3 regions of the Salinivibrio sp. PR5 genome follow, and region 1 is predicted to be linked to each of the others. Evidence: predicted binding sites of a transcription regulator. Region 1 holds the regulator's gene; each other region holds the start of a gene.

Region 1 (3,256 bases):
TAACCATCATGTTGCTAGCGGGCATTGCGATCAGTGCTTTGTCCGGCGCTGCATTAGGCTTGATTAACTATGTTGCGGATAATCAAACGTTACGAGACATCGCCCTTTGGTCGATGGGGTCACTGACCGGTGCGACTTGGGGACAGATTGTTCTCACTGGCATCGCTGCATGCTTACTCACGGTATTTGCCTACCAGCGCGCACGCCACTTAAATGCCCTTTTGCTCGGTGAAAACGAAGCGGCGTATTTGGGCATTGATGTACACCATTTAAAACGCCTACTCATTGTTGTGACCGCGGCGGGAATGGGCATTGCGGTAAGTGCTGCCGGTCTTATCGGCTTTGTGGGTCTAGTGATCCCACACATTGGACGTTTAATTGCCGGCCCGGATCATCGCACACTGGTGCCCTTATCAGCCATTCTTGGTGCCCTGTTACTGACCTTGGCCGACATTGTTGCCCGTGTCATTGTCGCACCCGCCGAATTGCCGGTTGGCATTATTACCGCCCTAATGGGGGCTCCTTTCTTTCTATGGCTTCTTATTCAACAACGAAAAGCAGTGGTTCACGAATGACAGATTCTGCCCTTCAAATCTCCAAGCTCAGCTATGCGCTTAACGGCCGTCAACTGCTAAGCGAGATTGATCTCGCCTTTACTGCCGGCCAGTTACACGTTTTACTCGGGCCGAATGGTGCGGGGAAAAGTACACTGTTAAAGCAATTGATTAGCGACAAACATCAACATGGCAGTGTGCAGTTTTGGCAACAGCCAAAAAGCCAGTGGCAAGGCGAAGAATTTGCCCGACGAGTTGCCTTCCTTCCCCAACATAGCGGGCTCACGTTTGCATTCTCCGCACAAGAAGTGGTCGAGATGGGGGCGACACCACTAAAGGCAAACCGAGAAAAGATCGCGGCCCTTGCCAACGAGCAACTAACGGCATGGGATATTAGCCATCTTGCTCATCGACCGTATCCGATTTTGTCTGGCGGTGAAAAACAACGCGTACACATGGCGCGCGTGTCATTACAGCTGGCACAAACCGCACCGGATCAAGCGATTCTGATGCTGGATGAACCCACTTCGGCCTTAGATATTACCCATCAACATTACACCCTAAAGCGCTGTCGAGCACTCGCTGACCAAGGAATGACAGTACTCGTAGTGTTGCACGACCTGAATTTGGCGGCGCAATACGCCGATCAACTGCATTTTCTGAAAGCAGGTCGAATCGTCCTATCCGGCGATCCGTGGCAGTGTTTTAGTAGTGATAGAGTGGCAGATATCTACCAATACCCTCTGACCGTATTGACGCACCCAGAGCATAACTGCCCACTGATCGTGTCTTAATTGACAAATACATCATAGCTGGCTCACAAAACCGCCTGTTGGTCCGTTTTCGCTGATCAGACCAATTGCGAGTGTGCGCCAACCTAAGTAAACTGAGAGCGCAACCGATTAGCTATGAGAATGGATGAAATCGGATTCGTTACCTTCGCAACCGTCTGATGTGCCGGGATTGTGAAAGACATCGCCGCTGAGAAACAGCGGCGTTTTTCTGTAAGGTCGCGAGTAACGATCCCTACGCATTACTACAAAGAAGAATCAAGATGGCAACGATTAAAGATGTCGCGCGTCTCGCCGGTGTATCGACCACGACGGTGTCGCACGTGATAAACAAAACCCGCTTTGTCGCGGAGAAGACGACTGAGAAAGTATGGCAAGCGGTTGAAGAATTGAACTACGCCCCAAGTGCTGTGGCGCGAAGCTTGAAGTGTAATACAACACGTACACTGGGTATGTTGGTGACTAAATCCACCAACCCCTTTTTCGCCGAACTGGTTCACGGTGTGGAAGACTATTGCTATAAGCAAGGCTACACGCTGATTCTCTGCAATACCGAGGGTAACCTTGAAAAGCAACGCGACTACCTGCGTATGTTGTCTGAAAAACGCGTCGACGGACTCATTGTGGTGTGCTCTGACCTCAACGAAGATTTGATGCTGTTATTAGAAAAAAAACGCGATCTGCCTATGGTCGTGATGGATTGGGGCAGTCATCATATCGATACAGACCGTATAGAAGATAACGCTGAATTGGGCGGTTACCTTGCTACCAAACACTTTATTGATAATGGTCATACTAGGATTGGCTGCATTTCTGGCCAAATGGATAAAAATACCTGTAAGCATCGTTTAAACGGTTATTTCCGCGCGTTGAAAGAAGCCAACATTCCAGTAAATGAAAATTGGTTGATTGAGGCAGATTTTGAAGCCGATCAAGCGCAAATTGCCGCGAAGCAATTAGCGACAATGTCAGACCGCCCGACCGCTGTGTTTTGTTTTAATGACATTATGGCATTAGCGGCCATTAGTACATTTAACGAGCACGGCTTGAAAGTGCCAGATGATATATCGGTGATTGGTTACGATAATATTGATCTCACCGAGTATTTCTCGCCACCATTGACAACTATTCACCAGCCCAAACGCCGTCTAGGCAAAACGGCCGTCAAGCTCTTGCTCGCGCGAATTGCCAACAACGAGACTCAACAGCAAGTGTTCGAAATGCAACCTGCACTAGTGAGTCGACAGTCAGTTAAAACACTATCTTAATGTTTTAATGAAATTTTTATGAAGAGCACCGTCAATGCCTTGGCGGTGCTTTTTTACGCGACCACTCGTCTAGTAGTGCTTTTACTCTAGCTCATCAATTACACCCACCCTGAACCAAGATCACACTTTGCGTAATGGGAGAGGACGACATCGGTGTCTAATTATTATATGCTTAATAGCGATTGAACAAGGCAAACCATGGCGAAAGCATGGGACGCAAAGCCTCCGGCCTAACGGTAATTTGACATGATGTCAAAATATCAACGGTAGCGGGGTTGCCAACATATCAAAGCTGACAAATTTGATGGCTCGTTGACAATTCTGCGATCTTGCCTTGTTACATTATGACGTCTTTTTTAGGCATTAGTAATTCATCGAGATTTTAATCAAATGGATAAACCAGCTTTAAAGAACGCAATGAAGTTATTTGCCAAATTTGGCAGTATAAAGTCCCGTTCAATGTTTGGTGGGTTTGGTATCTTTTGTGAAGACACCATGTTCGCACTTGTCGTTAACAACACTCTCCATTTACGTGCTGGAAAAGAAAACGAAGCACTATTAAAAAAACAAGGCTTATCACCCTACGTGTATAAAAAGCGGGGCTTTCCCGTTGTGACGAAATATTTTGCGATTCCTGAATACT
Region 2 (3,256 bases), on a different contig from region 1:
GGGAACCATCGCTTTGCTTAACCAGCGTATTCACGGCACCGGCGCGGCGGGCACGCTCTGTCAGTGTATCAGCCCATTCATACGCTTGCTGTTTAAAAGGCACGGTCACATTGGCGCCGCGCCCTCCTTGCGCAAAAAACGCCTGCATACTGGACACAAAGCCTTCGAGCGGCGCTTCAATGGCTTGATAGTCGATGTCTTGTTGGGTTTGCGTCGCAAATGCGGCGTGGATCTGCGGCGACTTGCTATGGCCAATCGGGTGGCCGACCACACTATAACGATCGGTCATCTGTTACCACTCCCTCGGTTTAAGGTAGTCGCGATAGAGTCTCGCTTCCGGCGCGTCTTCATCGGGTGACCAATTATATTCCCAACGTGCCATCGGCGGCATCGACATCAGAATAGATTCGGTACGCCCACCACTTTGTAAGCCAAATAGCGTGCCTCTGTCATACACCAAGTTAAATTCGACATAGCGTCCGCGGCGGTAAAGCTGGAAATCTCGCTCACGCTCACCATAGGGCGTTGCCTTGCGGCGCTGTACAATCGGCAGGTAAGCATCGATAAAACCTTTTCCAACCGCTTGGGTGTAGGCAAAGCACTGCTCGAATGGCCACTGGTTCAAATCATCAAAGAAAAGCCCGCCGACGCCACGGGTTTCATCGCGATGGGGTAGATAAAAATAGCGATCGCACCACGCCTTGTGATCAGCGTACACGCTATCACCGAAGGGCGCGCACAAGGCTTTGGCGGTCTCATGCCAATGCTGGCAGTCTTCCTCGAACGGATAGAAAGGCGTAAGGTCAAAGCCACCGCCAAACCACCACACAGGGTCGGCGCCTTCCTTTTCAGCAATGAAAAACCGCACGTTCGCGTGCGAGGTCGGCACGTAAGGGTTGTGAGGGTGGATTACCAACGACACCCCCATGGCTTCAAAACAGCGCCCGGCGAGCTCTGGGCGATGCGCGGTCGCCGAGGCAGGCATTTGATCGCCAAATACGTGCGAGAAGTTCACTCCCGCTTGCTCAAATACTTGGCCCTGACGCAGGACGCGACTGCGGCCACCGCCCCCTTTCTCACGCTCCCACGCATCTTCAATAAAACGCGCTTGACCATCTTCTTGCGCAAGCTGTTGGCAAATATCATCTTGAAGCTGGAGGAAAAAAGCCTTCACGGCTTGCTTATCAATTGTCGATTGACCGTGTGCCACGCTCACATCCTTTGTTACTGAGACTATATGCGTACTTTACCTGATCCACGCAGTGGGATCTTGACGGAATTTCATCCCCCACCGCCGACGCAAACGTTTTCCTTGCGATGAAATCTGGGTATAATTCGCGTCACGCTCAGCTTATCTTATTCACGCTTGTCATCAAGAAGGACGTATTATGACTGTCGGTATCATCATGGGCTCGCAATCCGATTGGCCTACCATGACACATGCAGCGGCTATGTTGGATCACTTTGCCATCCCTTACGAAACCCGTATTGTCTCTGCCCATCGCACACCACAGTTACTTGCCAACTACGCCCAACAAGCGGCCGAGCGCGGGATTAAAGTGATTATTGCCGGCGCCGGTGGTGCCGCCCATCTGCCTGGGATGACCGCTGCACACACCAGCCTGCCGGTGCTCGGCGTGCCGGTCCAGTCAAAAGCATTAAAGGGGATGGACTCATTGCTTTCTATTGCTCAAATGCCCAAAGGTGTGGCTGTGGGCACGCTTGCCATTGGTGACGCTGGCGCCGCGAATGCAGGCCTCCTTGCCGCACAAATTCTCGCAACGGCCGACCCTGACTTGATGGCAAAAGTGGATGCGTTTCGCCAAGCGCAAACTGAAGCCGTTCTCGCTCAACCCAATCCACAAGGGTAAGGCCATGAATATTCTGGTGTTAGGCGCGGGACAACTGGCCCGGATGATGGCCTTGGCCGGCGCGCCGCTCAACCTTATCGTCAGCGCCTATGATGTGCGTAGTGGCGACATTGTTCACCCACTGACGCTGCAACCACTGGGGCACGGCCTCAATACGGCCATCGCCGGCGCAGATATTATTACCGCGGAATTTGAGCATATCCCCGCTGATATCTTGCACCAATGCGAGCAAAGCGGGAAGTTACGCCCCAGTGCCCAAGCGATTCTAACCGGTGGCGACCGCCAAATTGAAAAAGCGCTGCTGATGCAAGCAGGCGTCGCCAATGCACCGTACCGTGTGGTGTATACACAGGCTGATTTAGAAAAGGCGGTCGACGCACTGGGCGCGCCCTTGGTCCTCAAAAGCACCTTGGATGGTTATGACGGCAAAGGACAGTGGCGCTATCGTGACGGCGATGATCTTCACGCATTATGGGCCGAGCTCGACGCCTTTCTCACCGCGCCAGAGCAACGCGATGGCCAAGCCATCATTGCCGAAGCCATGATCCCTTTTGACCGAGAAGTGTCACTGATTGGTGTGCGTGGCGCGAATGGTGAATTTGCCAGTTATAGCCTGACCCAAAACCACCACCATGATGGGATATTAACCTTGTCTGTGGTGCGCCCGGATGAGCATGCCTTGCAAACACAGGCGGCGGACATGTTGGAAAAGATTGCCAGCGCGCTTAACTATGTGGGGGTACTCGCGGTGGAATTCTTTGATGTAGACGGCAGCTTGCTGGTGAACGAGATAGCGCCTCGGGTGCACAACTCCGGTCACTGGACACAGCAAGGTAGCGCGTGTTGCCAATTTGAAAACCACCTGCGCGCGGTCAGCGGCTTACCCCTCGGCCCAACCGAGTTAATTCAGCCGACGGCAATGATCAATATCTTGGGCCAAGGCAGTGTCCCGCTTGCGACCTATCGTGATGCCCATGTGCATTGGTACAACAAAACGCCTCGTCCGGGGCGCAAAGTGGGTCATATTAATGTCACGGCCACATCGAACGCGGCGCTTGCCACCAAGTTAGCCAGTCTCGCCAGCTACCTCCCCGATGATGCTTTTCACGGTTTGAAATCGGCGGCATTAGCTCTCGCCGCGCAAACCGATTAGCCTTCGCTATCCGATTCTGCAGCCGATTCACCTTGAATCGCGCTGCAGGACTTATCGGCACATTGATGTACTGTCTTGCCGCCTTTCTTACGCTCCACCAGCAGCGCAAAGCCACATTGCTCGCAGGTGCCGGCTATCGGTTGTGCGTTTACCGCAAAATGACACTTAGGGTATTGGTCACAGGCAAAAAAGCGCTTGCCGTAACGCGAGGTGCGCTCCACCAGCTCACCTT
Region 3 (3,256 bases), on a different contig from region 1:
GAACTAATCTCTCGCTCACCGGTCGCGCGAAGGCGTGATTTAATGCTGTTGATCGCTTTTTCAATATCGTCCGCACTGACAGGCCGTTTTTCCAGTGCGCGCTGAATGCCACCGCGCAGCTTTTCTTCGTCAAAAGGCTCACGATTACCATTGGTTTTGATGATGCGTGGCATCACCAGCTCTGCCGTTTCGAACGTGGTATAGCGTTCTGCGCACGCCAAACACTGGCGACGACGACGAACTTGATGGCCATCGGCGACGAGTCGAGAATCGATCACTTTGGTGTCGGTTGCACCACAGAATGGACAGTGCATGGGGCTAGCCTCCTCAATATCATCCCGTTAGTGTAACCGATTTGCGATTATGAAAAAGCCTGCAAACGGCGAGTTTGTAACGATTCTGTGCGCAAAGCTGATTTCGCTATGAATCGGTGGCTAACCACGCACAAAAAAGGCGCCTGAAGGCGCCTTTGCTGTTTCACTTACAACGCTTACCGGTTACGCATAAACCGGTAGGCGGCGGCAAATGGCTTGAACTTTTTCTTTAGTTTCAGCAATCACTTGCTCATTGTTGATGTTATCTAACACATCACACATCCAATGCGCGAGCTGTTCAGCGTCTTGCTCGGTAAAGCCACGGCGTGTAATCGCTGGCGTCCCTACACGAATGCCTGAGGTGACAAACGGGCTACGTGGATCGTTCGGCACACTGTTTTTGTTCACTGTGATATTCGCGGCACCGAGCGCAGCATCCGCTTCTTTACCAGTGATGTCTTTGTCAATCAAATCAACCAAGAACAAGTGGTTGTCGGTTGACCCTGACACGATGTTATAACCGCGTGCTTGGAACCCCTTCACCATTGCACGCGCGTTATCAATCACGCGCGCTTGATAGGCTTTAAACTCAGGTTCCATCGCCTCTTTAAACGCGACAGCTTTACCCGCAATCACGTGCATCAGTGGGCCACCTTGGCCACCTGGGAACACCGCAGAGTTGAGCTTTTTGTAGAGGTCTTCACCCGCATTAGACAGGATCAAACCGCCGCGCGGCCCTGCTAGGGTTTTATGGGTGGTGGTGGTAACCACGTGTGCATGCGGCAATGGATCTGGATACACGCCTGCTGCAATCAAACCAGCAACGTGTGCCATGTCCACCATGAACCAAGCGCCCACTTTGTCGGCGATTTCACGCATACGCTTCCAATCCACCACTTGCGAATAGGCAGAGAAGCCACCAATGATCATTTTCGGCTTATGTTCCAGCGCGAGCTGTTCCATTTGCTCGTAATCAATCTTACCCGCTTCATCAATGCCGTACGCAACTACTTCATAGTGTTTGCCTGAAAAGTTGACCGGAGAGCCGTGCGTTAAGTGGCCACCATGCGCCAAGCTCATGCCTAAAACCTTATCGCCTGGGTTTAGCAGCGCCATATACACAGCACTGTTAGCTTGTGAGCCAGAGTGAGGTTGTACGTTGGCATATTCACAACCAAACAATTCACACGCACGCTCAATCGCAAGAGCTTCCACTTTATCGACATGCTCACAGCCGCCGTAATAACGCTTGCCGGGGTAGCCTTCGGCATATTTGTTGGTCAGTTGAGAGCCTTGCGCTTCCATGACGCGTGGGCTGGTATAGTTTTCTGACGCAATCAGCTCAATGTGTTCTTCCTGACGAGCCGTTTCTTCTTCAATGGCTGCGAACAGTGCCGGATCGTAATCCGCAATCTTCATGTCACGCTTTAGCATTTGTCTCTCCTGACTCAATGGTGGCGGGCTATTACCCTTAAAGCGAATGCTATCCGTACCCAAGTTGGCCCGATAGCTCGAATGGTTTTGATATGGCATAGTGCACCACACCTTGGGTTAGTCGCCTTACACATTTAAAGTGACTAAACCAAGGCAAACAGGCGGAAAGGTCGGCGTTTTAAAAGCCCGACGCAAACGTTTACGCTACCGCCATTACTGCGTTTGTCATTCTACAAAAAAACCACTGCAACAGGTAGTGTCAATCGGCCGTTTTTTTTATACGTCGGTTGTGCCAGATTAGTCCGCCATACAGAAATGCAGATTGTGCGCTGTAAACAATTTACACGCGAGTATCAAATTGCTGACATCCTATCAGCCAGTGATTTACTTGGCTGACTTTTTATTACTCTCATTTGGCGATAAAATCCGCGCCCGCAATTCCCATTAACCTTATTTAACCGCCGCCCCAGTTGGGTTTTGGCGGACTTTTTGTTGCTGTTTATGTAGGGAGAAGCCGTGTGAGCCGATATCAACACAGCTTAAAAGAAGATGTGATCGCCATTGCCTCTGGGGCGTTTCTCGTCGCACAAGGGGTGTTTTTCTTGCAACAGGCCGGACTGTTAACCGGCGGGACGACTGGCCTTGCTTTGTTAGTCAGCCAATTTACTGACCTGTCCTTCGGCACCCTGTACTTTCTGTGTAACTGTCCGTTTTATTTGATGGCTTGGTTTCGTATGAGCCCGCGCTTTGCTGTGCGTAGCTTACTCGCCGGTGGCGCGGTGTCCGTGATGGCCGATCATATCGCCTACTTTTTTCAAATCACTTGGTTGGCCCCCGCCTATTGTGCGGTCATTGGTGGCTTGCTGATGGGCGTCGGCATGTTGATGATTTTCCGCCACAATGCCAGCTTAGGCGGTTTTAACGTACTGGTGCTTTATTGTCAGGACAAGTTTGGGATCTCGGCAGGAAAATTGCAAATGGGTATCGACTGTACCATCCTGGCGTTATCTTTCTTCCTCATCGACCTCAATCTCTTGATGTGGTCGGTGGTTGGCGCGATTGTGCTCAACGTAGTCTTGGCGATGAATCATAAGCCGGGTCGTTATCAAGCGCATCCGGCCAACCCTGGCGCGTAGCCAATCACCACGCCACACAAACAACAAAGCCAAGCATCACGCTTGGCTTTTTGTTGCTTACCGTATTAGTCCAACTCGCGATATTAAATCGCTTCTTCGTCTTCTTCACCGGTACGGATACGCACCACGCGTTCAACATCGAAGACAAAGATTTTACCATCACCAATTTTACCGGTTTGTGCGGTATCAATGATGGTTTCAACACACTGTTCTGCGACATCATTCGCGACCACGACTTCCAGCTTGACCTTAGGCAGAAAGTCGACCATGTATTCAGCGCCTCGGTAAAGCTCAGTATGACCTTTCTGACGACCAAAACCTTTTACTTCTGAGACAGTCATCCCCGTGATGCCCACGTCGGCAAGTGCTTCG

Evidence for each region. Region 1 encodes PurR, which represses purine synthesis genes. Its sites were predicted from a motif close to TNANGNAAACGTTTNCNTNA; they were not measured.
Region 2: the regulator PurR is predicted to act here: its motif matches at 1,296-1,315, upstream of purE (5-(carboxyamino)imidazole ribonucleotide mutase).
Region 3: the regulator PurR is predicted to act here: its motif matches at 1,936-1,955, upstream of glyA (serine hydroxymethyltransferase).

Annotation. Positions count from the first base shown of each region.
Region 1 covers NZ_MUFK01000029.1:11,799-15,054, reverse strand. The annotation lists gene BZG82_RS11040 (FecCD family ABC transporter permease) at 1-575, shown strand, start outside; gene BZG82_RS11035 (heme ABC transporter ATP-binding protein) at 572-1,348, shown strand; gene purR (HTH-type transcriptional repressor PurR) at 1,609-2,613, shown strand; cyclic di-GMP riboswitch class I at 2,794-2,896, shown strand; gene BZG82_RS11025 (TfoX/Sxy family DNA transformation protein) at 3,004-3,256, shown strand, end outside.
Region 2 covers NZ_MUFK01000028.1:2,045-5,300, forward strand. The annotation lists gene aroE (shikimate dehydrogenase) at 1-289, opposite strand, end outside; gene hemF (oxygen-dependent coproporphyrinogen oxidase) at 293-1,210, opposite strand; gene purE (5-(carboxyamino)imidazole ribonucleotide mutase) at 1,389-1,871, shown strand; gene BZG82_RS10740 (5-(carboxyamino)imidazole ribonucleotide synthase) at 1,876-3,024, shown strand; gene BZG82_RS10745 (DNA topoisomerase family protein) at 3,021-3,256, opposite strand, start outside.
Region 3 covers NZ_MUFK01000036.1:20,384-23,639, forward strand. The annotation lists gene nrdR (transcriptional regulator NrdR) at 1-314, opposite strand, end outside; gene glyA (serine hydroxymethyltransferase) at 498-1,748, opposite strand; gene BZG82_RS12490 (YitT family protein) at 2,267-2,884, shown strand; gene glnB (nitrogen regulatory protein P-II) at 2,968-3,256, opposite strand, start outside.